Regions from separate parts of the Sporosarcina sp. P3 genome, predicted to be linked through region 4. Evidence: riboswitches for the same ligand, from Rfam matches in the RefSeq annotation. Region 4 holds a riboswitch; each other region holds the start of a gene.
The links. Region 4 has a riboswitch for S-adenosylmethionine ahead of CSV61_RS14045 (methionine ABC transporter ATP-binding protein). Riboswitches for the same ligand answer to the same signal wherever they lie in the genome.
Positions count from the first base shown of each region.

Region 1: another riboswitch for S-adenosylmethionine. It lies ahead of CSV61_RS15515 (MFS transporter); the one in region 4 lies ahead of CSV61_RS14045 (methionine ABC transporter ATP-binding protein).
Region 2: another riboswitch for S-adenosylmethionine. It lies ahead of CSV61_RS11250 (methionine ABC transporter ATP-binding protein); the one in region 4 lies ahead of CSV61_RS14045 (methionine ABC transporter ATP-binding protein).
Region 3: another riboswitch for S-adenosylmethionine. It lies ahead of CSV61_RS10450 (O-acetylhomoserine aminocarboxypropyltransferase/cysteine synthase family protein); the one in region 4 lies ahead of CSV61_RS14045 (methionine ABC transporter ATP-binding protein).

Region 1 is NZ_PDZE01000017.1:36,103-42,271, reverse strand. It holds gene CSV61_RS15525 (FAD-dependent oxidoreductase) at 242-1,720, opposite strand; gene CSV61_RS15520 (molybdopterin-dependent oxidoreductase) at 2,034-4,073, opposite strand; SAM riboswitch class I at 4,352-4,442, shown strand; gene CSV61_RS15515 (MFS transporter) at 4,566-5,816, shown strand; gene msrA (peptide-methionine (S)-S-oxide reductase MsrA) at 6,140-6,169, shown strand, end outside.
Region 2 is NZ_PDZE01000008.1:51,939-58,107, reverse strand. It holds gene CSV61_RS11275 (acyl-CoA dehydrogenase family protein) at 1-786, shown strand, start outside; gene CSV61_RS11270 (arsenate reductase family protein) at 1,418-1,777, shown strand; gene gcvH (glycine cleavage system protein GcvH) at 1,854-2,234, shown strand; gene CSV61_RS11260 (toprim domain-containing protein) at 2,298-2,651, shown strand; gene CSV61_RS11255 (thioredoxin family protein) at 2,644-2,943, shown strand; SAM riboswitch class I at 2,993-3,098, shown strand; gene CSV61_RS11250 (methionine ABC transporter ATP-binding protein) at 3,465-4,490, shown strand; gene CSV61_RS11245 (methionine ABC transporter permease) at 4,483-5,151, shown strand; gene CSV61_RS11240 (MetQ/NlpA family ABC transporter substrate-binding protein) at 5,216-6,073, shown strand.
Region 3 is NZ_PDZE01000007.1:92,750-98,918, forward strand. It holds gene CSV61_RS10435 (hypothetical protein) at 206-406, shown strand; gene CSV61_RS16935 (hypothetical protein) at 720-896, opposite strand; gene CSV61_RS10445 (glycine betaine uptake BCCT transporter) at 1,267-2,757, shown strand; gene CSV61_RS10450 (O-acetylhomoserine aminocarboxypropyltransferase/cysteine synthase family protein) at 2,799-4,079, opposite strand; SAM riboswitch class I at 4,232-4,335, opposite strand; gene CSV61_RS10455 (sulfite exporter TauE/SafE family protein) at 4,626-5,402, opposite strand; gene CSV61_RS10460 (sulfurtransferase TusA family protein) at 5,460-5,687, opposite strand; gene CSV61_RS10465 (MBL fold metallo-hydrolase) at 5,745-6,169, opposite strand, start outside.
Region 4 is NZ_PDZE01000013.1:31,321-37,489, forward strand. It holds gene CSV61_RS14035 (tRNA dihydrouridine synthase) at 1-266, shown strand, start outside; gene CSV61_RS14040 (pyridoxal phosphate-dependent aminotransferase) at 355-1,521, opposite strand; SAM riboswitch class I at 1,752-1,863, shown strand; gene CSV61_RS14045 (methionine ABC transporter ATP-binding protein) at 1,983-2,996, shown strand; gene CSV61_RS14050 (methionine ABC transporter permease) at 2,989-3,657, shown strand; gene CSV61_RS14055 (MetQ/NlpA family ABC transporter substrate-binding protein) at 3,676-4,500, shown strand; gene sdaAA (L-serine ammonia-lyase, iron-sulfur-dependent, subunit alpha) at 4,585-6,162, opposite strand.

The DNA.
Region 1 (6,169 bases), on a different contig from region 4:
CAATTTTAAATTGGTGAGGAAAGCCAACTCTTATGACATAGTTCAAGAGCTTGATTTCTATAAATCTGACGGAAATCCTTTGCGGCCGCAATGGACTTCTAATTGTGCGGATATGCTATTATTTTTAGATGGCAACGACCTGTTCTTTTATAGACAATCATAAAAGAAGGCACCTGCACGAGAAGTCGACATGACTGCATAAACCATCATCAAAACTTCTCACACAGATACCTCTGTCATATCAAGATACATCTATTTGTTTTAGTGGATCCTTTGCTGGTCCCGCAATCACTTTCCCTGTGCCGTCGAATATAGAGCCATGGCAAGGGCAATCCCATGTTTCATCGCCATCATTCCATTTCACTTCGCAACCTAAATGAGTACAAGTCAGATTGACGTAGTGAATGTCTCCAGTGTGGTCTCTATACATACCGGAAGCTTCTTCGTTTATTTCAAATCGTTTGGCTTCACCTTTTGATAGTTGCTTTGCTTGCTCTAAAATTGAAGGTTGATCTTCCTTCTCTTCTTTTTTAGGCAAATCCCGTTGAGGACTGAGGAATTCCGCATATGAATTTTCTTTGCCTTCGATCAAGTCGCAAATCAATTGTGCAGCTGTACCGGCGACTGCTAATCCCCACTTATTATAGCCAGTCATGACGAACATTTTATCGTTGCCTTCTTCTATCGGTCCTATGAATGGACGTCTATCAGGTGTTACCATATCATGTTCTGACCAATAAGCGAGCATTTTGGTCAGACCGAATTCCGCTTTTGTAAATTGGCGAATCGCTTCGTAATGATCGATAGTGGAGCTTTTATTCCCTGTTCGATGTGTATTGCCTCCAACGATCAAGATAGGCTGGTCTCCATCATAGGCTCCACGAAATGTCCGTCTAGGTTCGTCTTGGCCAATATACACCCCTGTACCAAATGGTTGATCGCTCTCAAATGCAGTTAAATGTGAAGACATGGGTTCCATAGTATTGGAATAAAATGAGTGAGGATCTTCCACTGGGAATAGTGTAGCGAGTACGACTTGTTTACATGTGATTTTATATGGTGTATTGGTTGTAAGTACTAAGTAATCATCGTGCTCTTCCTTGTCCATATAGCGTGTATGTTGAATAATCTTTCCGCCAAGTTCTTCAATGGCTTTCAATAAGCCGTGGATGAATTTCACAGGTTGGAATTGTGCTTGCTTCCGCATGACAAGAGCTGAACTCACATCGAAATCAATGGGGATGGAATTGGTCATACCGCCATCAATACCAATTTCATCATAGGCTTGTGCTTCGGCTTTCAAGCTTTCGGTATGGCTTCCGTCTTGCGTGAAAACGTAGGCGTCTTCTTCAGTAAAATCACAGTCTATGTTGTGTTCTTTACTAATGGATTCAATGAGTTTACGACCTTCTTCATTTGCATCGTAAAATTTTCTGGCTACATCTAATCCATCGCGTTGCAACATTTCGTGGTAAATCAGCTGATGCTGTGAAGAAAGTTTCGCTGTGGTGCCACCTGTACTACCAGCACTAAAGTCACGTGCTTCGACAATAGCAACCGATCGCCCGGCTTTGGCAAGCAGATACGCAGTAAGTGCACCTGAAATCCCTCCTCCAATAACAGCTGTGTCGACTTCCAGATCTTTCGAGAGTTTTGCATAGTGAACCGGACCTGCTTCAGTTTTCCAAAACGATTGTTGGGATCCTTCTAATCTACTCATTTTTACGACCTCCTATTTTAAACTATTCTTACTCTTTTTCTTCCTTTAAATAGGGAATATAAACATTTTAGCTAGTTCTATTCAAAAGTTAGGCGTCTACATAGAGTACGAGGCGAAGAAAGGTAGTATGAAAGAAAAAATACCTGTGAGCAAAAGCACGATGATCGAAACAATCAGGACAAGTTTTAAACACAGTTTGGAACATTGCATATTTCAGTATGGCGGTGTTGGAACAGTATATTAACAAATAAGCCTCTTGGGATAATCTCCAAGAGGCTCGTTTTAATATCGTAGGAATACTAATCCATTCTATCTAGATAACACTTTCCACTTCAACACACCCTGAGAAAAATGTTGCTCCACCGCCCATGTCAGCAATTCGGTCTGGTGTTAATGCGTTCACAAGGTGTTTTTGACCTGAACTATCTCCCAAAATCCCTTGACTGACAACAACTCCGGGAAGGACTTGCTCACCGACAGAGACAGTAAATATACATTCTCCGCGCTCGTTCCATATACGAACAGTCGATTTATCTGCAATTCCTCGGCTTTCTGCGTCGTGCTGATTGATGAACAATCTAGGTGCTTTTTCAAGTTGGATATGTTTTTCATTGTTCGAAAAAATCGTGTTCATAAAGTTATGGTTAATTGCAGGCACATACAGTAAAGGATAATCGGAATCTTGAACAATCGGAATATACGTAGGCAGGGCTGGTAATCCTGCTGCTTTCATTTGTTCTGAATACAACTCAATTTTTCCGCTCGGCGTTTTTAAATGGTTCAATAGATCGCCTGTCCCACTCGCTTTTATATAGCGTTGCTCCTTTAATGCAGCATACGATACTTCGGATAAGTGAGGATTGGACAAATCGCTTAATGCTTGGTCGATCATTTCGGCATCCTCGTCCTGGAAGGGTTGCTCGTCAAAATCCATTGCTTGAGCCAACAACCTGAAAACGTCTGGGTTGGATTTACTGTCCCCGTATGTTTCGATGACAGGTTCTTGTAAATGGATGTAGTGATGCCAGAAAGACGCATAAAAGTCCGTATTTTCAAAAGCGGATGTCGCAGGCAGTACAATGTCCGCAAACAAGGCAGTATCCGTCAAAAACAAGTCATGGACAACTGTAAACAAATCCTCGCGTGCTAAGCCATCTTGGACCTTATTGGCATCCGGTGCGACAACAGCGGGGTTGCTATTATAGACATACAACGAGCGAATCGGTTGTTGTTCCTTCAGTAATGCTTGCCCTAATAAATTCATATTAAATTTACGCGTAGGCTTTTTCTGAAGTTCAGGCCGTTCCAGTGCAGCAATATTATGCGTCAAATAGTCGGAATTTGATTTGACCGCACCTCCACCCTTTAATTCCCACTGACCTGTCAAAGCAGGCAAGCAAGAGATGGTTCGAACTATCATGCCACCATTATCATGATGCTGCAACCCATTGCCGATGCGAATCATGGAAGGAGAAATATCCCCATACATCCGTGCCAATTTATAAATATCTTCTTCGGGCACGCCTGTAATGGTGGAAACCATTTGTGGATTGTAGTACTTCACATGTTCACCGAGCGCTTCATGGCCGATTGTATACTTTTCTAAAAATTCTTGATGAACTAGTTTTTCTTTATAAAGAACATGCATGATTCCAAGAGCAAGCGCTCCGTCAGTTCCAGGTAAAATAGGAATGAACCAATCCGCCATGCGACCGGTTTGGTTTTTATGGACGTCAATGACAATAGTTTTCGCACCATTTTTTTTCGCCTTTTGCGCGATCATAGTTTGGTGCATATTGGTGCTGACAGCATTGATGCCCCAGAATATAAATAGTTTCGTTTCCGTCATCTCTTCTGGATCCGTTCCATAACGCCCGCCCATCGTGTAATTGTAACCGGCTTCGCCAGCAACTGAGCAAATCGTCCGGTCCAGTTGACTCGAACCAAGACGGTTGAAGAAACGACGATCCATCCCTTTAGAACTGAGTTTTCCCATATTTGCATAGAAGCTATAAGGAAGAATCGCTTCTGGACCTTCTTCAGTTATTATTTTTTTCCATTCATTTGTGATAGTTGTAATGGCTTCTTCCCAACTGATTGGAACGAATTGTCCATCGCCTTTTTTTCCAATGCGTTTCAGAGGGGTAGTCAACCGATTTTTATCATAAATCCGTTCAGCCATATGCCGAACTTTGTTGCATATACTTCCTTTTGTGACTGGATGTTCAGGATCACCTTCAATTTTAACGATTTTCCCGTCTTCTTTATGAATCAGCAATCCACATTGGTCTGGACAATCAAGAGAACAAACCGAAGGAACGATACCATTTTTTACATCAATATACGATTGCATTACAAAAATCCTTTCCAGCGAAATAATTTTACCATTTCAAGTTCACTTTGAAGTTTCCTAGTCCATTAATTATTAAAACAGAGAACTTCTATTAAATGTAAAAGAAAGCGTGTGTTGAAATGTAAATCGACTTAAACAAGTAGTTTATAGTAGGTAGTATACCATATTACAGACTGTAAATTTAGAAAGTTCCGATAACCTGTTGACTTTATATCAATTATTATGTACAGTAATTTCATTGGTTTAGTTTTAATAAAATTCTATCAATTATATATTATTTTCTATCGAGAGAAGTTGAGGGACTGGCCCTATGAAACTTCGGCAACATAATTGTGCCAAATCCAGCAAGCGTAGCTTGAGAGATAGAAAGAGCAAAGCATATTTATATTGCGTGAGCGATGATTGCCAAAGACTCTTTCTGTTTTTACAGGAAGGTCTTTTTATTTTATTAAAATAATATAAAATACATCAGCAGGAATGGAGAGTGTGGATATGTTGGAGAAAATAGGAATAACAAAAAACTTAGGATGGGGTTTCTTCGGTGTTATGTTGTTCATGATGGGAGATGGGATTGAAGCGGGGTGGTTAAGTCCTTTCTTAATTGAAAGTGGATTAACCATTCAACAATCAGCTGCTATATTCACAGTTTATGGTATCTCAATTGCACTATCTTCTTGGTTTTCGGGTGTCTGCGTAGATGTATTTGGTCCTAAACGTACAATGGCAATCGGCTTAGCCGTCTATATTATCGGTACGGCAGGGTTTATTACATATGGTTTTTCAACGATGAATTATCCGGTTATGCTTTTGACCTATTTCATAAAAGGTTTTGGCTATCCGCTATTTGCTTATTCTTTTTTAACATGGGTTATTTATAAGACACCACAAAGTAAATTGAGTTCAGCCGTTGGTTGGTTCTGGTTCGTTTTTTGTGCGGGAATGATGGTGCTTGGCGCTTGGTATTCAAGTTTTGCAATCCAACATCTCGGTTATATCAATACGATGTGGACATCAATTTTCTGGGTATGTCTTGGTGCTGTTTTAGCTTTAGTGATTAATAAAGACAAGTTTGAAAAGAAAAAACTTGCCAATAAAAAAGAAGCAGTCAAAGAATTACTGAAAGGGATCACGATTTTGAAGTCGAACCCGAGGGTTGCCGCAGGTGGGGTTGTTCGCGTGATCAATAGCTTAAGTGTTTATGGATTCCCGGTGTTCTTACCCATGCATATGGCGCAACATGGTATTGAAACAACAGCTTGGCTGCAGTTGTGGGGAACATTTTTCTTAGGAAATATCATTTTTAATTTAGTCTTCGGCTTCATTGGAGATAAATTTGGTTGGAAAAACACAATCATTTGGTTTGGTGGAGTCGGTTGTGCGATATTCACGCCACTATTGTTTTATATACCGGTCATTACAAATGGTAGCATTGTGATGACGAGTATTGTTGGATTCATTTGGGGAGGTTTAGTAGCAGGTTACGTTCCGATTGGCGCACTAGTACCTTCTGTTGCAGGCGAAGATAAAGGCGCAGCGATGTCCGTGTTGAATTTTTCCGCGGGTCTATCGACATTCGTAGCGCCAGCGATTGCCTTAGCGTTTATCGGGCTTGTTGGACCAGAAGGGGTTGTGTGGATTTTTAGTGCACTTTACTTAGTGAGTGCGATTATTGTTAAATTTATTCGTATACCGGAAGAAGAGAGTGGGAAGGTACAGGAGGAAACTTTGCTAGTTACCACGTGAAAATGTTTGTGCTAGGTGGTGATTGACAAAGTTATAGATAGATGAAATGATCACAATCAATTAAGAAATAAGATGTCTTTTACCTAGATGATAGGATATGAAGCTAATTCTAATAAATACTTGTTATTACTAGATGAAACGTGAGAAAAAACGGTAGTATGGTACAAGAGATGTCCAATCAATAAGAAGTTAAAGAATTGTTTGGATGGTTGCCAACTTTCTTCAAAAGAGTAGATACATTGTTCATTTTGGAGGAGGTTGGGTACCGGTCTACTAAGTGAGTGATTTTGAACACGCGCATATATAAAAAGGGGATGTTAGCAATGGTTGAAAAGAATTTTGAAAAAGCGGCA
Region 2 (6,169 bases), on a different contig from region 4:
GCGGCGATGAGCCCTGAAGAGCAAAAAGACGGCGCAAAAGTGGCGGCTTCCATTGCTGAATACGCAATTGAATGTTCTATCAATAAAGTAGTAGGTTCGGAAATGTTGGATTACATTGCGGACGAAGCCGTTCAAATTCATGGCGGTTATGGCTTCATGGCAGAATACGAAGTAGAGCGCATTTATCGCGACTCCCGTATTAACCGGATCTTCGAAGGAACGAATGAAATCAACCGTATGATCGTTCCAGGCACATTCTTGAAGAAAGCGATGAAAGGCGAATTGCCATTGCTTCAACAAGCGCAAGCATTACAAGAAGAGTTGTTAATGCTGATGCCAGAAGAAGTGGGCGACGAAGCATTGGCTCAAGAGAAAATGCTTGTGAAGAACGCAAAGAAGATCGGCATCTTAGTGGCAGGACTTGCCGCGCAGCGTTACGGCACGAAGCTAGATCAGGAGCAAGAAATTCTTGTGAACATCGCAGATATCGCGAACGATCTATTCGGTATGGAGTCTGCATTGCTCCGTACGGAAAAGGCGATCAACAAGAATGGTGAAGAAAAAGAGAGCCAGAAGCTTCTTTATACACAAATCTTCTGTCAAGAAGCATTCGGACGTATCGAAGCAGCAGCAAAAGAAACGTTGCTCGCAGCAGTCGACGGCGACAACCAGCGCATGATGATTTCCGCGTTGCGTAAATTGACTCGCAATAACCCATACAACATTATTGCGAAGAAGCGTGAAGCGGCTGAGAAACTAATCGAAGCAGAGAAGTACATCGTTTGATCATAGCTTAGACAAAACGCCTCTTATGTGGGGCGTTTTTTTGTAGGAGAGAATTGGATAGGAAGTTCAAGGATAAGTGCGTTGAAGTGATTAAATAGATAGAGTGTGCAAGGGGATTGGAGATCCAGCTGGGGACGCTTTCCTGAGGGGGTGGCTTACTCAAGGCAATCTATGAAAGCACATGCTCCTAACGCTGCGCTTTTGCGAGTAAAAGCCGTCCTTCGCTACGGCTCTCGCTGATCCTCCAGGAGTCGCCCCAGCTTCCGCTCCAATCCTACGTTTAAAGTGAAGGTACCTAGACCCACTATTGTAGATAGAGTCTAAGTGGTTTTTCCATTAAACTTGGTTAGTTCAAGCCTCTTTATAAAGCTGATCACAATCCCACATACAATGCACACCAGAAACTGTCACCCCCTCAGCTTGCTAGGGATTGTGCGTAGGAGGGGCGACTCCTAGAGGATCAGCTCACCGCGAGCCCTCAGGAAATGAAGTGACCCCTCCGAAGCACCAATCCCAACCCCAACAGCTTGCCAGCCTCCCACCGTAAGAACCTATCCGCAATGAAACACCGCCAAGTTCGCATCAACACCCCACTATTTGCTATACTGAAAAAAAGGAGAGATGGACTATTATGACTATGACATACTACGGCTATCCCAAATGCACCACGTGCCGCAAAGCAAAAAAATGGCTTACGGACGAAGGGATTTCATTCGAAGAAAAGAACATCGCTGAACAACCTCCAAGCGAAGACGAACTTCGCAACATGATCGCGAACTCCGGACTCGAAATGAAAAAGTTCTTCAACACTAGTGGCAAGAAATATCGAGAGCTCAACTTAAAAGACCAACTACCCACGATGACCGACGATGAAAAGATCGCACTCCTCGCTTCAGACGGAATGCTCATCAAACGCCCAATCGTCTCTGACAACCAAAAAGTGACTGTCGGATTCAATGAAACAACATTCATGGAAACGTGGAAGAAGTGATTTAGATTCTTGTCTTTACAGGGGAACTATGGCAAACTAAAGGTAGACAAACTATTATATTTTTGGAGGTAACGACATGAGCACACCAAAAGATTTACGTTATTCAGAAGAGCACGAATGGGTAAAAGAAGAAGACGGTAAATACCGCATCGGAATCACACATTTCGCACAGTCTGAACTAGGGGATATCGTATTCGTTGAACTCCCACAAGTGGGCGATCAATTGAAATCAGACGAGCCTTTTGGAAGCGTTGAATCAGTGAAAACGGTATCTGAATTGTACGCTCCACTTACTGGTAAAGTTGTAGAAGTGAACGAAAACCTTGAAGATAGCCCAGAATTGGTTAACGAGTCTCCATACGAAGGTGCATGGATGGTAGTAGTTGAAATCGATAATAAAGCTGAACTAGATGAATTAATGACAGCTGAGCAGTACGAAGAAATGACAGCTGAATAATAGACTAAAAGAAAAAGCGCTGGAACGTCCAAGCGCTTTTTTTACACGCTAGGAGGAAACAGGATGGACCCGAAAGTTCTCATTGTAGAAGGCGGACAGGATCGTAAACGGTTAGTGCCGATCCTGGCAGAGCCTGTAGAGATTCTTTGTACGAATGGCACCATCAGTGCGTATCATATTGAAGAACTGCTTGAACCGTACGAGCAGCAAGACTTATTCGTCTTTATGGATGCGGACGCGTCAGGTGAGTCTATTCGTAAGCTGTTCAAACAACTGTATCCAGAAGCGCAACATTTATATACAGATCGTCTCTATCGCGAAGTAGAAACGACTCCTGTTAAACTATTGGCTAGCATCTTAGCTGCTGCCAATTTTAAAGTACATTCCAAATACTTGGCAGGTGGACCACATGAATAATTGGACAATCGAAGACTGGCAACGCGCACAGGCGGCAGAGCAAGTAGCCGCTTTTTATTTATATACACCCATGTGCGGGACGTGTGCAGTTGCATCAAAAATGCTCACGGTGATCGAGACGATGTGTCCGCAATTACCAATTGGCAAGGCGGACTTGAATTACGTGCAGGAAATCGCAATAGAATATGAGGTGGAAAGCGTCCCTTGTTTACTCATTCAGCGCAAAGGACAGCCTTTAGAAAAGATTTACGCCTTTCAATCCGTCCCGTACCTACTAGAGAAACTCAGTTGACAATAGAAATCAAAGTATGGTATAAGTAGTTAATCAATTGAATACGTAACTCTTATAAAGAGCGGTGGAGGGAAGTGCCCTATGAAGCCCGGCAACCGTCACATTTGTGAAATGGTGCCAATTCACTCAAAGCGCAATGCTTTGATAGATGAGAGAAATGGTAACGTACATAACTACATACGTTCGGCCTTTCTGCTTGTCTGCAGGAAGGCTTTTTTTATTAACAAAAGCGGAAAGCGCCGTGTAGGCTCGACAGGTGTTGGAAGACTTACCACAAAGGCGTACTTTGTCTTTTTGGCAAGTCTGAAACGACCCGAGAGCCTGGCGCTTGTAGCTGGATGAAACAAAAGCGGAAGATGCCGTTTAGCTCCGACAGGCGTTGGAAGACTTGTCACAAAGGCGTACTTTGCCTTTTTGGCAAGTCTGAAACGACCCGAGGAGCTGGCATCTGCAGCTAGATGAAACAAAAGCGGAAAGCGCCGTGTTGCTTTCCAAAAGACTTACTAAAGGTGGTGCGGAAAATGATTCAACTAACAAACGTTCAAAAAAGATTCCAATTGAACCGTTCAGAAATTGTCGCGGTAGATGACGTGACATTGACCATCGAAGAAGGAGAGATTTTCGGCGTCATCGGGTACAGTGGAGCAGGGAAAAGTACATTGATTCGACTATTAAATGGACTTGAAACACCTACATCCGGCAGTATTATGATTCATGGTCAAGAAATGACAACGCTAAAAGGTGCTGGCCTTCGTGATGCGCGTCAGAAAATCAGTATGATCTTCCAGCACTTTAACTTACTATGGTCAAGAACAGTAGAAGAAAATATTATGTTTCCTCTTGAAATTGCTGGCGTAAAGAAATCGGCGCGGAAGCAAAAAGTGAAAGAGTTAATTGACCTCGTTGGATTGACAGGCCGTGAACATGCGTACCCATCGCAGTTATCAGGCGGCCAGAAGCAACGTGTCGGCATTGCTCGCGCGCTTGCAAATGATCCAGAAGTATTACTTTGTGATGAAGCAACGTCCGCGCTCGATCCTGAGACGACGAATGCAATTTTGGATTTATTGACGGACATCAATGAACGTCTCGGTCTAACGATCGTGTTGATTACGCATGAAATGCACGTCATTCGCAAGATCTGTCATCGTGTGGCGGTCATGGAAGCAGGGCAAGTTGTGGAAGCAGGCAATGTACTGGATGTCTTCCAATCCCCTCAAGCGGATATTACGAAGCGTTTCATTTCGCAGGTGACCGATACCGGCGATACCGACACCGCAATGGCGCATTTACAGGAAGAGTCACCGCATGGCAAGTTGATCAAGCTAGCTTTCATTGGTGAACGTACAGAGCAGCCGGTGCTTGCCGAATTGATTCGTACATTCCCAATCGATGTCAACATCGTACAAGGGAATATTTCAACGACGCGTGATGGCGCATACGGCACACTTGTCTTGCAATTAGTAGGTGACGTGGCAGTCATAGAGGAAGCCATTGCTTTCCTAGATGCCAATGAAGTGAAGACGGAGGTGCTGATCCATGATTGAACAATGGTTCCCGAACGTTAATTGGGATAAAATGTGGCAAGCAACAGGCGAGACGCTTTATATGTCTGCCTACTCAACGGTCTTCACGTTTATTTTTGGTATTGCACTCGGTCTGTTATTGTTTTTAACAAATCCTGGTCAGTTATGGGCGAATAAAATCACGAATATCTTTACAGGCGCTTTCGTAAATATATTCCGATCAATTCCCTTTATTATTTTGATTATTTTATTGTTACCTTTGACGAATTTATTGATAGGAAGCATGCGTGGGCCGAATGCCGCGTTGCCAGCATTGATCATTGGTGCCGCTCCGTTTTACGGCCGCATGGTGCTCATTGCATTGCAGGAAATCGATAAAGGAGTGATCGAAGCAGCGCGTTCAATGGGTGCCAAAACATCTACGATCATTTTCAAAGTATTGTTACCAGAATCCATGCCAGCCCTCGTGTCTGGTATTACCGTGACGTCGATTGCACTCGTCGGCTACACAGCGATGGCCGGGGTCATCGGTGCTGGAGGACTCGGTACGCTTGCCTATCTCGAAGGGTTTCAGCGTAACCGTGGAGATGTCACAATGATGGCGACAATATTAGTACTAGTCATCGTGTTTATCATTCAGTTTATAGGTGATTTCATTGTAAAACGTTTGGACAAGCGATAATAGGATTTTCAGGGGAACCTGTTAACCATAAAACATTCCATCATGGAGAGGGAGAAATGTGGATATGAAGAAGTTTTTATTCGGTCTATTCGCTGCTGTATTAGTGCTTGCACTGGCAGCCTGCGGAACAAAAGACGAAGGTAGTAAGGATAATGGGGCACCCGATGTAGATGATGCAGAAAAAGGCGAGAAAACGTCACTGATAGTCGGCGCGTCTAATACACCGCATGCAGTAATTTTGGAAGAGGCTAAGCCATTATTAGCAGCAAAAGGCTATGATTTAACAATAGAGAGTTACACAGACTACGTATTGCCAAACAAAGATTTGGCCGAAGGGACAATTGACGCGAACTATTTCCAACACATTCCGTATTTAGAGAGCCAAATAGCTGATTTCGGTTATGACTTCGTCAATGCAGGCGCTATTCACATCGAGCCAATCGGTGTGTACTCTAAGAAATATGATTCATTGGAAGATCTACCAGACGGTGCAACGATCTTAATCAGTAACTCGGTTGCCGATCATGGCCGCGTACTTGCTATGCTTGAAGAAAAAGGATTGATCAAGTTAGCTGACGACGTAGAAAAAGTGAAAGCTGAAGTAGACGACATCGTAGAAAATCCAAAGAACTTAGAATTTGACGCAAACTACGAAGCGGCATTAATGCCTCAGTTGTATAACAACGACGAAGGCGACGCATTGTTGATCAACTCCAACTACGCTATCGATGCAGGCTTGAATCCAATGGAAGATTCCATCGCATTGGAAGATAAAGAGTCTCCATATGTTAACGTAATTGCGGTGAAGAGCGGTAACGAAGACAGCGATGCAATCCAAGCATTGGTAGAAGTACTGACTTCAGAGCAAATTCAAGAATTCATCTTGAATGAATGGTCTGGATCCGTTGTTCCTGTACAATAATAAGGTAAGGGTCGGTAGCGATTGTAGCTGCCGGCTTTTTTTATTTGGTTGAACGGTGGGTGGAAAGCTCTATGTTGTGGGCTATCCGCTCTATGT
Region 3 (6,169 bases), on a different contig from region 4:
TCGAATGAATTCATTTGCGCTCATTAAACTGCTTCAACCGCTCTTAAAAATCCACAAGTGCTCATAGAACTTCGACAACCGCTCTATCGTGCCACACAAGCGCTCATAGAACACATCCAACCGCTCTATAAACCGTCACAACCGCTCATAACTGATGTATAATCTTCAATCAGAATGCCACACTCTTGTCATGGAGGTGGCGAATATGCCTAACAATGAGAAGAACAAGAACAACAAGAAGAACAACAAGAATACTGAGAACATGCGCGAGGAATATGGTTTTGGATATGATTTAAGTCCTGACGATTTTGACGTGATTGGACAGAACGATGCGGCGAAGAAAAAGAATGCCAATTCGAAGAAAAACAAGCAAACTGAAGGTAATCAACCGTTTAATCCTTCGTAATTTTCGGTGGAGAAGGCACCGACGTCAAACACAATCATTCGTTTTTCATTTATCACACTCAAAAAGAGCAGCCAATTTTGGCTACTCTTTTTGTGTGTATATATAGAAGTTATCTCGGCCGTTCATATAGCAATCCACACTTCCGCTGAATGCGCTGTAAGATTTTCATCCAACTAGCTCTAGAACAAAAGAGGACGTTTGACCAACGTCATATAGAAATAAGAGCCTTTGAATAATTCATCCGGCGTCCCACCTGCTACGATTTTTCCGTCAAACATCCAGTACATCGTGCGCTATATACATGAATGGATGCTTACAGCTCCTGATAATCCCGCTGATAGACTCCGCCGTCTTTCACTTCTGCATGGTAAAGTGCTTTCAATGCAAAGCTTTTCTCTAGCTCATGCTCTTTCATAATTTCTTTCAATCGTCTGTTTAACTCTGGGCTATGCTTTACGAGCTGTAGCATCTTAGGTTGTGAATATTGCATGAAAAATTCCCTCCTCATTTCATTTGTTTCTATAGTATAACATGGCCACAGTTCTTGTTGTATGAAAGGAAATCGTTCCTCTGGCTGGAAATTACCCCTACGTTTCATGTATACTGTCACAAGTACGGGCTGAGCATTCTATGCGAGTAGATGAATTGCACTACGAAACCAACTTACATATTGGACGAGAAGGAATTTTCTCGTCTTTTTTATTTTCACTTCTGATGACATTGTCAACACATTGTCATGTTCCAAGCGTTTACACGAATGATTAAAAGGGTATTTTAAAGTGTATGTGTGCAATTTTATTCTACGACTTTGATTATTTACTTAGTTCATTTCACAAACTACATTTACATAAGGAGGACCTATGAGAAAAGTTTCATCAACATTTTATATTACATTAGTAGCTGTCGTATTGGCAGTCGGTTATGGTGTAATCGCTCCTGAACACTTTGAGGCGATCACGCTCAATATAAGGAATCTCATTTCAGATTCATTCGGCTGGTATTACTTACTGACAGTTTCTATGCTATTCTTCATTTCAGTCTATTTGATATTCAGTCCGCTCGGCAGGATTCGATTGGGGAAAGATAGTGACAGGCCACAGTTTTCCATGTTTTCTTGGCTCGCCATGCTATTTTCCGCAGGTATGGGAATTGGACTCGTGTTCTATGGAGCTGCGGAACCTCTCTCACATTATGCGGTAAGTTCAGCTACTGCACCTGTTGGAACAAAAGAAGCGTATAAAGAAGCGATGCGTTCAACATTTTTCCATTGGGGCTTCCACGCTTGGGCTATATATGGTATGACAGCTTTAGCCCTGGCATACTTCCAGTTCCGCAAAAACCAGCCTGGTTTAATCTCCTCCACACTTCGCCCGATTTTCGGTGATCGCGTAGATGGCAAACTCGGAACCGTAATTGACGTCTTTGCAGTTTTCGCTACTGTTTTCGGTGTCGCCACGTCACTCGGATTTGGAGCGGTCCAGATTAATGCTGGATTGAATTACTTATTCGGTGTTCCAATCGGTTTCTGGTCTCAGTTTATTATTATTGCGATCGTGACTGTATTATTCTTACTATCCGCTTGGAGCGGCCTTGGAAAAGGGATTCGTATTTTATCCAATACCAATATGGTATTAGCTCTTACTTTGTTGGTCTTTATCATTGCACTCGGTCCAACATTGCTGATTTTCAATATGTTCACTGATTCTATTGGCGGATATTTAGAAAACCTCATTCGTATGAGTTTCCGCACAGCACCACTTACACCTGAAAATCGTTCATGGTTGAATGACTGGACACTATTCTACTGGTCTTGGTGGATAGCTTGGTCACCATTTGTCGGTATGTTCATTGCCCGTGTTTCAAAAGGAAGAACAATTCGCGAATTCATGATCGGTGTGCTCGTCGTACCGACTGTATTGAGTGCAATTTGGTTCTCAGCGTTTGGTACAACAGCTATTGAAACACAAAAGCAAGGTATTATCGATTTAGCCTCTACTGCAACAGAGTTGACAATTTTTGAGATGTTCAGTGGATTACCTTGGTCATTCGTCATTTCAGTTGTCGCAATTTTGCTGATTACTTCATTCTTCATTACGTCAGCGGATTCGGCTACATTCGTACTAGGTATGCAGTCGTCATATGGTTCATTGACTCCACCTAATAACTTGAAAATCGTCTGGGGCGTCATTCAGTCCTCCATCGCGATTATTCTATTATATGTTGGTGGTTTGGATGCACTTCAAAACGTCATTATCATAGCCGCCTTACCATTCTCCATCATACTGATTATGATGATCACCTCGCTTTTCAAATCTTTAAAGGAAGAGCGAAGAAAAATCAAACGAAAATAAAAAATGAACACTGCGCACATGCGTAGTGTTCATTTTTTGTATTAGTTGACAGCTTTTTCGATTGCTTGTTTCAAATCTGCGATCATATCGTCTACTGACTCCAACCCTACTGACAAGCGGATCAGCTCTTCGCTAACGCCTGAGTTTTTCAAGTCTTCCACAGACAGCTGCTGATGAGTAGTAGATGCCGGATGTATGATTAATGACTTGGCATCTCCTACGTTTGCTACATGAGACCAAATTTCGACATTGTCGATCACCTGTCTCCCAGCATCGCGTCCACCTTTGATACCGAAAACGATAATTGAGCCATACCCGTTTTTTAAATGTTTGTTGGCCAATTCCGCTGTTGGATGATCGTCTAGACCCGTATAGGTTACCCATTCAACTGCTGGATGATCCTGCAGGAATGCCGCGACTTTTTGTGCGTTTTCATTATGGCGTGGTACACGTAAATGAAGTGTTTCTAAACCTTGCAACAAGTTGAATGCACTGTCCGGTGACAGGCATGGGCCAAAGTCTCTTAGCAATTGCACGCGCAGTTTCGTTGCGAAAGCTGCAGCAGCCGTGTCGATTCCGTAACGTAAGCCATGATATGATTCATCCGGCTCTGTAAAGCCAGGGAACTTACCTTGTGTCCAATCGAATTTCCCCGCGTCCACTGCCACACCACCGATAGTCGTACCGTGTCCGCCAATCCATTTCGTCGCCGAGTGAATGACTACATCCGCTCCGTATTCGATTGGATTTGACCCATAAGGAGAAGGGAATGTATTGTCTACGAGCAACGGAATTCCATTTTCATGTGCAATGTTCGCAATAGCTTCCACGTCAAGGACTTGCAAGCTCGGGTTACCGATTGTTTCTGCAAACAATGCTTTCGTTTTATCCGTAATGGCTGCTTCAAAGTTTTTCGGATCAGATGCGTCAACAAATTTCACTGTGATGCCATAGCGCGGTAATGTCACAGCGAATAAATTGTATGTACCTCCGTAAAGATTGCTCGCTGCAACGATTTCATCACCTGTTCCAGCAATATTGAGAATAGAGAATGCAATGGCCGCCATACCCGAAGACAATGCAACTGCTGCCGTTCCGCCTTCTAGCTGTGCGACACGCTCTTCAAAGACAGCTACTGTCGGGTTGGTAATTCGTGTGTAGATATTGCCTGCTTCTTTCAAGCCAAATAGATTTTGTGCGTGTTCTGTGTCTCTGAATACATAAGAAGTCGTACGATGAATCGGTAAAGCCCGTGAACCTGTTTCCGGATCCGGTTTTTGCCCTCCGTGTAATAGTATCGTTTCTGGCTGTAAATTCGTCATATCCATTCCCCTTTTTCATGTATTGATGGAACACCGAGACGCCTCGAATATCTTTTCTTTAGGACTAGACAAGGAACACGTGGGTGTGATTCACTATATAGAAAAAGCCCATCTTCCATAATAAGAAGAGGGCTCTGCTTTCGCTCATTCCCCCCTTATCTTCCAAACTGCCGAGAGTTTGTAGGAAGTAGCACCTTTGCTTTCGCCGGTTGCCGGGCATCACAGGGCCTAATCCCTCCGCCGCTCTTGATAAGAGTGTGTCTATTCGTTTTCCATCGTTGAAAAATAGTATACGGCTATTCCTAGTCTATTGCAAGGGTTTATTAATAGAATCTTTAGAAAGCGGTGTTATTTCTATCGTCTAGAGCTTGGACTAGGAAGGTTTTGTTGATCTCGAATGATAGCATTATGTAAAGACTCCCTCATTTACTAAACGACAGCCAGCCGCAAGTGCTGAAGTGAGTTCCCTGATGTTTCCACTTATGATTTCACCAAAAAATCGCCAGCAACACGTTTAGTGAACGATGTGCTGACGATCCTATTTGGTTAGAATATGTCCCACCAGATTTTCACGGCGGAGGCCATGATGAGTATGGCTAGAATGCTTTGTAATACTTTGGTGTTTACTTTACGACTGACTTTTACACCGATCGGCGCTGCAATGATGCTTGCGACAATCATGACGAGCGCCGGTCCATAAGGTACTTGACCTGTTAGGAGCTTGCCTGATGCCGAGCCCACAGATGACAATAGCGTAATTGCAAGGGACGTAGCGATCGTAACGCGTGTCGGTATCTTTAGTATCACGAGCATAATCGGCACCATAATGAATGCACCGCCAGCTCCGACAATTCCAGCTGCCAAACCGACGATAAAGGCCGCACTGGAAGCGATGAAGCGATTAAATGTAATTTCATCAATCGGCTGATCGTCGAGACCCTTTTTAGGAATGAACATCATAATTGCCGCCATAACGGCTAAAATACCATAGATGATGTTAACCGTCGCTTCTGCTAGCATACTAGAACCAGCGCCGCCGATCACACTGCCGACTAATACACTGATTCCCATATAGAGGACAAGTGGTTTCAATATTAAGTTACTCTTTCTATACGCGAATACTCCTGAAAGTGATGCAAAAAACACTTCAACTGCAGTAATTCCAGATACTTCATGTGGTGTAAACGCAGCAAAGCCAAGTAACGCAGGAATAAATAACAACATTGGATATTTGACAATTGCACCGCCAATTCCCATCATACCCGAAAGGAATGAGCCAACGAAGCCAATGAGAAAGATTGTAATAATAAATGGAATCGTCATGATGTTCTCCCTTCTTCCTGATGAAAGAGGGAGATAACCATTCCCTCTACCCTTAGTTTATCCTTTTTGGATCCAGAATTTAAAGACATCTGACTCTTGTTGTTGATCTTTTATTTCATGATTACCAGAAGCCGCCCATGCAGTCAGATCGGACACTGAACCTTTGTCTGTTGTATGGATTTCAAGAATGTCCCCTGCTTGCAAGTCTTTCATGGCTTTCTTTGCACGTACGATCGGCATTGGGCATGCCAAGCCTTTAGCGTCTAAAAATGTTGTTGTATTCATATATATCTTCTCCTTTTAATTTGGGTTTTAGTGTTCATTATCCATTTAACTAACTATTTACCGTACCGCACAGCGATTCGGACCAATCTCCATCTCGCGTTGCGTTTCCACGTCAGGCTGGATCTTCCCCATATTCATCTGGCGAATTTCCTGATAAGCGTTTGGCTGTGGTGGCAAGTTATCAGTAACTAATTCTCTAAACTCTTTTTCATCTTGAATATTCAAGCCATGATTTGTTTCATACAATACGCTAAGCTTCTCTGCCACGCTACCATCTTCATTCAACTCATCTATTACCATAAAGTGAGCTGGCAAGACGATTAAGTCCTCTGATATTTTTTTGTAGCGACTATATAAAGACTCGCGTAAATCACTTACCCAATCCTCCGCTAAACCCGCTAAATCTGGACGTCCAATCGAATCAATAAACAGAATATCACCTGTCATTAAATAGCTCTCATCGACGATAAATGAAGTCGAAC
Region 4 (6,169 bases):
GCGGCATTTTCAACAATCCATTTGCCTTTGAGAAAGAGAAGAAAGAGCATGATTATAAAGAGTTGCTAGATCTTTTGCGTCTACATCTGGATCTTTTTGATAAATATTCGACAGAGCTAGAACCGCGACTATTTAAACCGCTACGTCGATTCTTCAAAATTTATGTTAAAGGATTCCGCGGAGCCGCTGAACTTCGAAATGAATTAATGAATACGAATACTACAGATGAAGTGCGGACATTACTGGATACTGTAGAACTCGATTAATATACTTTATAAAAGCCTCCTTACATCCCAGAATTACTGGGATGTAAGGAGGCTTTTTGTATAATAGATATGATCAAATCGCATAAACTTACTTAAATAAGCCGAGCTTTTCAATACGGCGAATCGCTTCTTGCATGCGTTCTTCACTTTCCAGCAATCCGACACGAATATAACCTTCCCCGTGAACGCCAAATCCGTTTCCTGGCGATACAGCGACATCTGCTTTATCTAGTAATAAATCGGCGAAGGTTTCGCTTGTAAAGCCTTCTGGGACAGGTAGCCAAGCGAAAAATGAGCCAGTAGGAGCCGTTACGTTCCAACCGATGCGTTCACATTCCGTTAGCAAAACTGTCAGACGACCTTCATAGAGCGCAACTAACTCCTCAACGCATTGTTGTGGGCCTGTCAATGCTTCAATTGCGGCACGTTGCACTGCTGGGAAAATGCTAGTGAATAAATGATCTTGCAATACATTTAAAGCTTCTATTATTTCAGCGTTACCGACTGCAAAACCAACACGCCAGCCTGCCATATTATACATTTTGGAAAGAGATAGCATTTCAATACCGACTTCTTTTGCTCCTTTAGTTTGTAAGAAACTAATTGGTTTATTGCCTTCAAAACCAATGCCACCGTATGCAAAATCTTGTAAGACCGCAATTTGATTTTCTTTGGCAAAAGCTACAGTCTTTTCATAAAACTCCGGTGTTGCTGTGACACCTGTTGGATTACTAGGATAGTTTAGGTACATTAATTTCGCATCTTTTTTCTGTTCATCTGTGAGTTGATCATAATCAGGTAGAAATTCATTTTCCTTACGTAGCGGCATTGTATCGTATCGAATACCCGCTAAGCTCACACCTGATAAGTAATCAGGATAACCAGGGTCTGGCAGCAATAATAAGTCTCCTTCATTCATGATGGCTAAAGGAAGTTCCACGACACCTACTTTCGTGCCACCGAGTACCGCGACTTCTGTTTCGGGATCAATTGTGACACTGTATTCACGCTGATAGTATTCAGCTACTGCTTGTTTTAAAGCAAATGTCCCTCTAAATGGAGAGTATCCATGGGTCGCTGGATCTTCAACGGCTTCTTGCAAAGCTTTAATAATATGAGGAGGTGTTGGTTGATCAGGATTTCCACGTCCTAGATTAATTACATCTCTGCCTTCATCCATAGCCTTTTCTATTTTATTTAATAGCAGTGTAAAGAAATGCGGAGGGAGATTTTGTAATCGGTTGGACAAAGCCATAGTCTATTCCTTCTTTCTTTAATAGGGTATTTTCGTTAAGTATACCTAGATCATACTAGAATTATCAATAGAAGGATGCTTATTTGATTCCAGATGATTGTGAATATTGCGCAATAGTAAAATAATCTTGATAGAAAAAGTCGGGTATTCTGCCAACTTGTCATTATTCGCCTTGACAGTTTTGTAAATTCAGATTAGTATATGTTTTACGCATATAGTTTAATAGCAATCTCTTATCAAGAGTGACTGAGGGAAATGGCCCGTTGAAGTCCAGCAACCCCTTGTATGAAACAAGGAAGGTGCCAAATCCTACAGCATGGTTTTCCATCTGAGAGATAAGCTGAGAATATTTCAGTAATTCTTTCATTTAGAAAAATGAAAGAATTTTTTAATTTAAAGAGGGATGTTCGTACCGACTATTAGTTATGATTATTTACTTGAATGTAGAAAGAAGTGAGAACATGATCCAAATTCAACATTTGTCTAAAGTATATCAGACAAAAGAAAAAGTGGTAAAAGGTGTAGATGATGTCTCACTAGATATCGAGACTGGAGAAATATTTGGTATTGTCGGTTATTCAGGGGCGGGAAAAAGTTCTCTTATTCGCTGTTTGAATTTGTTGGAAAAACCAACGAGCGGCACAATTTTAATTGATAATGTAGATTTAACGAAACTAACAGGGGTACAACTGCGACAGGCGCGCTTGAAGATCGGAATGATTTTCCAACACTTTTATTTAATTAGCCAAAAGACGATTTTCGAGAACATTGCATTTGCTTTACAGGCAGCAAAAATGCCATCAAATAAAATAGAAACACGTGTAATGGAACTTCTTGAAATGGTGGGTCTATCTGATAAACGCAATGTATATCCTGCACAGTTGAGTGGTGGACAGAAGCAACGCGTTGGTATTGCGAGAGCTCTAGCCAATAATCCATCGGTCTTGCTTTGTGATGAAGCAACATCCGCGTTGGACCCTAACACAACGATGTCCATTTTACGATTGTTGAAAAAGATCAATAAAGAATTGAATATCACCATTGTGTTAATCACGCATGAGATGAATGTAGTAAAAGAGATTTGTGATCGCATGGCGATTATGCAAAGTGGAAAAGTAATTGAAGAAGGACAAGTATATGACATCTTTTCTAATCCAGTCCAACCTTTAACAAAGGAATTTATTAGCAGTGTAGTGTCTTACGATATACCTGAAACTGTCACGTCCACTTTGATTGGTACGCTGATCAAGATCACATTTAAAGGTGAAGTAGCGATGGAGGGTGTGATTTCCGATACGATGCAGAAGTATAGAGTCAAAGGAAACTTCTTGCACGGGTCTATTGAATATATTCAAGAACGAGCACTTGGAATTTTCTTAATGGAATTGCAAGGTGAGCGTGAAGAAGTAGAGCAAGCAATTGCATACATACGCAAACAAAATGCACAAGTGGAGGTGATCCGACAACATGTTTGATCTATCTCACATTATGGAACTCATGCCGGATATTACGAAAGCATTTGGTGAAACCCTTTATATGATCGGCATATCGCTTACGATTGCATTGATTATTGGGTTGCCATTAGGAGTTCTGTTATTTACAACAGATAAAGGATTATTTTTAGAGAACCGTGCAATTAATTCAGTAGTTGGATTTTTTGTTAATATTATTCGATCCATTCCATTCATCATATTACTTGTAGCCCTGATACCTTTGACGAAACTGATTGTTGGAAGCACGATAGGGCCAGCAGCAGCAAGTGTATCGCTTTCCGTTGCAGCTATACCTTTCTTTGCAAGGATCGTTGAAACATCAATGCGTGAAATAGACAAAGGAGTTATAGAGGCAGCAATTGCAACGGGTGCGTCGCCATGGATGATTATTTGGAATGTGTTATTACCTGAATCAAAGTCTAGTATTATCCAAGGACTTACACTGACATTAATCAACTTAGTTGCCTATTCAGCAATGGCTGGATTTGTTGGCGGAGGCGGAATTGGAGACTTGGCAATTCGTTTTGGCTATTACCGATATGATGACAGTATTATGCTAGTCACTGTCGCCATTTTAATAGTGCTCGTGCAGTTGATTCAATTTGGTGGAGATCGTTTTTCAAAAATGATAGATAAAAGATAATAGGGGAGAGATGAATTAATGAAGAAACTAGTACTTGCATTCATTCTTACTGCACTGGTTGCAACATTAGCGGCTTGTGGAGGAGAAAAGTCCACTGAAAAATCGGATGATGATAAAAATCTTCGTTTTGGTGCAACAGCGGGACCTTATAGTGATATGCTGAAAAAAGCAATTCAACCGGGACTTGAAGAAAAAGGATATACGGTTGAGATCACAGAATTCAGTGACTATATTCAGCCGAATATTTCATTAGACAGTGGAGATATAGATGCGAACTTATTCCAAAACATTACGTACTTAGAAAACTTCGAGAAAGAAAACAATATGGAACTCTCTGAGTTGATTATCGTGCCGACAGCACCTTTAGGTATCTATTCAAATAAATATAAGTCTCTTGAAGAGATTGAAGATGGATCCACCATCACTATTCCGAATGATCCAGTGAACGCTGCGAGAACATTATATGTATTGGAAGATGCAGGGTTAGTGAAAATGGATGAAGAAATAGATCAATTGACGGCATCTGAAAAAGATATTACAGAGAACCCGAAAAACTTAGTCATTCAGCCGGTTGAAGCGGGACAATTACCTCGTTCGGTTGAGGGGGCTGATTTAGCTGCGGTACCTGGAAACTTCGCCATTGCAGCAAATATGGATTTGTTAGAAGCACTGGCTTTAGAAGATATGCCCGATCGGTTCCGTAATGTGGTAGCTGTGAAAACAGAAAATGTAGACAAGCAATTTGCGAAAGATATTATTGAAGTAGTTGAATCTGAGCAGTTTTTAGAAGTAATTGAATCCGAGTTTAAAGGATTTGGTAAACCAGCTTGGATGGAAAAGTAATATTCAATTGAATAATGGCATGACAAAAAGCACCAAACTCGAAGACGATAGAAAGCGTCTTCAAGTTTGGTGTTTTATTGTACGTTAATCTGTCTCTACTAATACAATATCATCAATAATTGGCACGTCGCGCTTTAATTCTGTAAGCATTTCTTCGTCTACAGAGCCATCGATTTCGCAAATCGTAATAGCAGGACCGTCTATTGCAAAACGTTCATTCGCCATACGCGCAATATTCATGCCTTTTCTTGAGAGAATACCTAAAAGATCTGCAATAACACCCTTTTGATCGGTATGGCGGATCAAGAGTGCCGGACGTTCGCCAGAGAATTTTAACGGATAATCATCGAGTTCCTGCACTTCGATTTTACCTCCTCCAAGTGAACTGGCGAGAACTTTTATTTTGTTCGTTGGTCCTGTTAATTCGACGAGCACAGTATTTGGATGATAGCTGCCAAGTACACGATTTGTAAATTCATATTCTAGTCCTGTTTCGGTCGCAAGTTCTATCGCGTTCGGTATTCTTTCATCTGTCGTATTGTACCCCATGACGCCAGCCAGAAGCGCCAAATCGGTACCGTGTCCTTGATAAGTAGTGGCGAATGAACCCATTAAGGAAAACTTCGCATGTATAGGTTGTTCGTTCAATAGCTGACGGGCAACATTTCCAATTCGGACAGCTCCAGCAGTATGTGAACTAGATGGGCCGATCATGACTGGGCCGATGATTTCATAGGCGCTTTGGTATTTAGCAGGAGCACCAGTACTTTTTTCTTTTGGTTCTTCTTCTTTACCGAATACTCGGGTTTTCAGTTTTTGACCTGTAGGCGTACCAGCAAGTCCTCCGATTCCAGTTTCGCGCAGTGACTCTGGCATGTTCTGTCCTACTTCATGCATGACGTGAATCACTTCATCAGGAGGAATGATACTCACAACGCCCGCCATTGCCATATCTGCGGCAGCTTCAGCCGTAATAGCATGCAATCCATTTCGAATGATACAAGGGATTTCCACTAGCCCTGCGACCGGATCACAGACAAGACCCAAAGAATTTTTCAATGCGATGCCTATTGCATGACCGACTTGGTCAGGCGTACCGCCAGCCAGTTCAACTAATGTTCCTGCTGCCATTGCTGTAGCAGAGCCGACTTCCGCTTGGCATCCTCCTGCCGCTCCTGAAATGGAAGCGCGATTTGCGATGACTAGCCCTAGTGCAGATGCTGTAAACATAGATAAGACAATTTGTTCGCGGGTGTACTTCCCGCTATCGAGCGCATGAACGAGAACCGCAGGTAAAATTCCTGCTGAGCCTGCAGTAGGTGTGGCGACGATTCGTCCCATGTTCGCATTTACTTCTGATACAGCCAGAGCATTTGCAGCGGTATGCAAGGTAGATGGATGAACAAATGAATTCCTTTTTTTCGCATAATCATATAAGCGCTGTCCGTCGCCTCCTGTTAAACCTGTACGGGACATGACAGATGTAGTCGTGCCTTTACGAACTGCTTCTTCCATCACTGTAAACTGCGCTGACATTTTCTTGATGATAATTTCTCTCTGCATGCTTTTTTGCTTGATTTCAGACTGAATCATTAACTCGTAAATCGGTGTATGATCCTGTTTTGCACGCTCGATCAGTTGATTTAAACTCGTGAATGCCATGTGTATT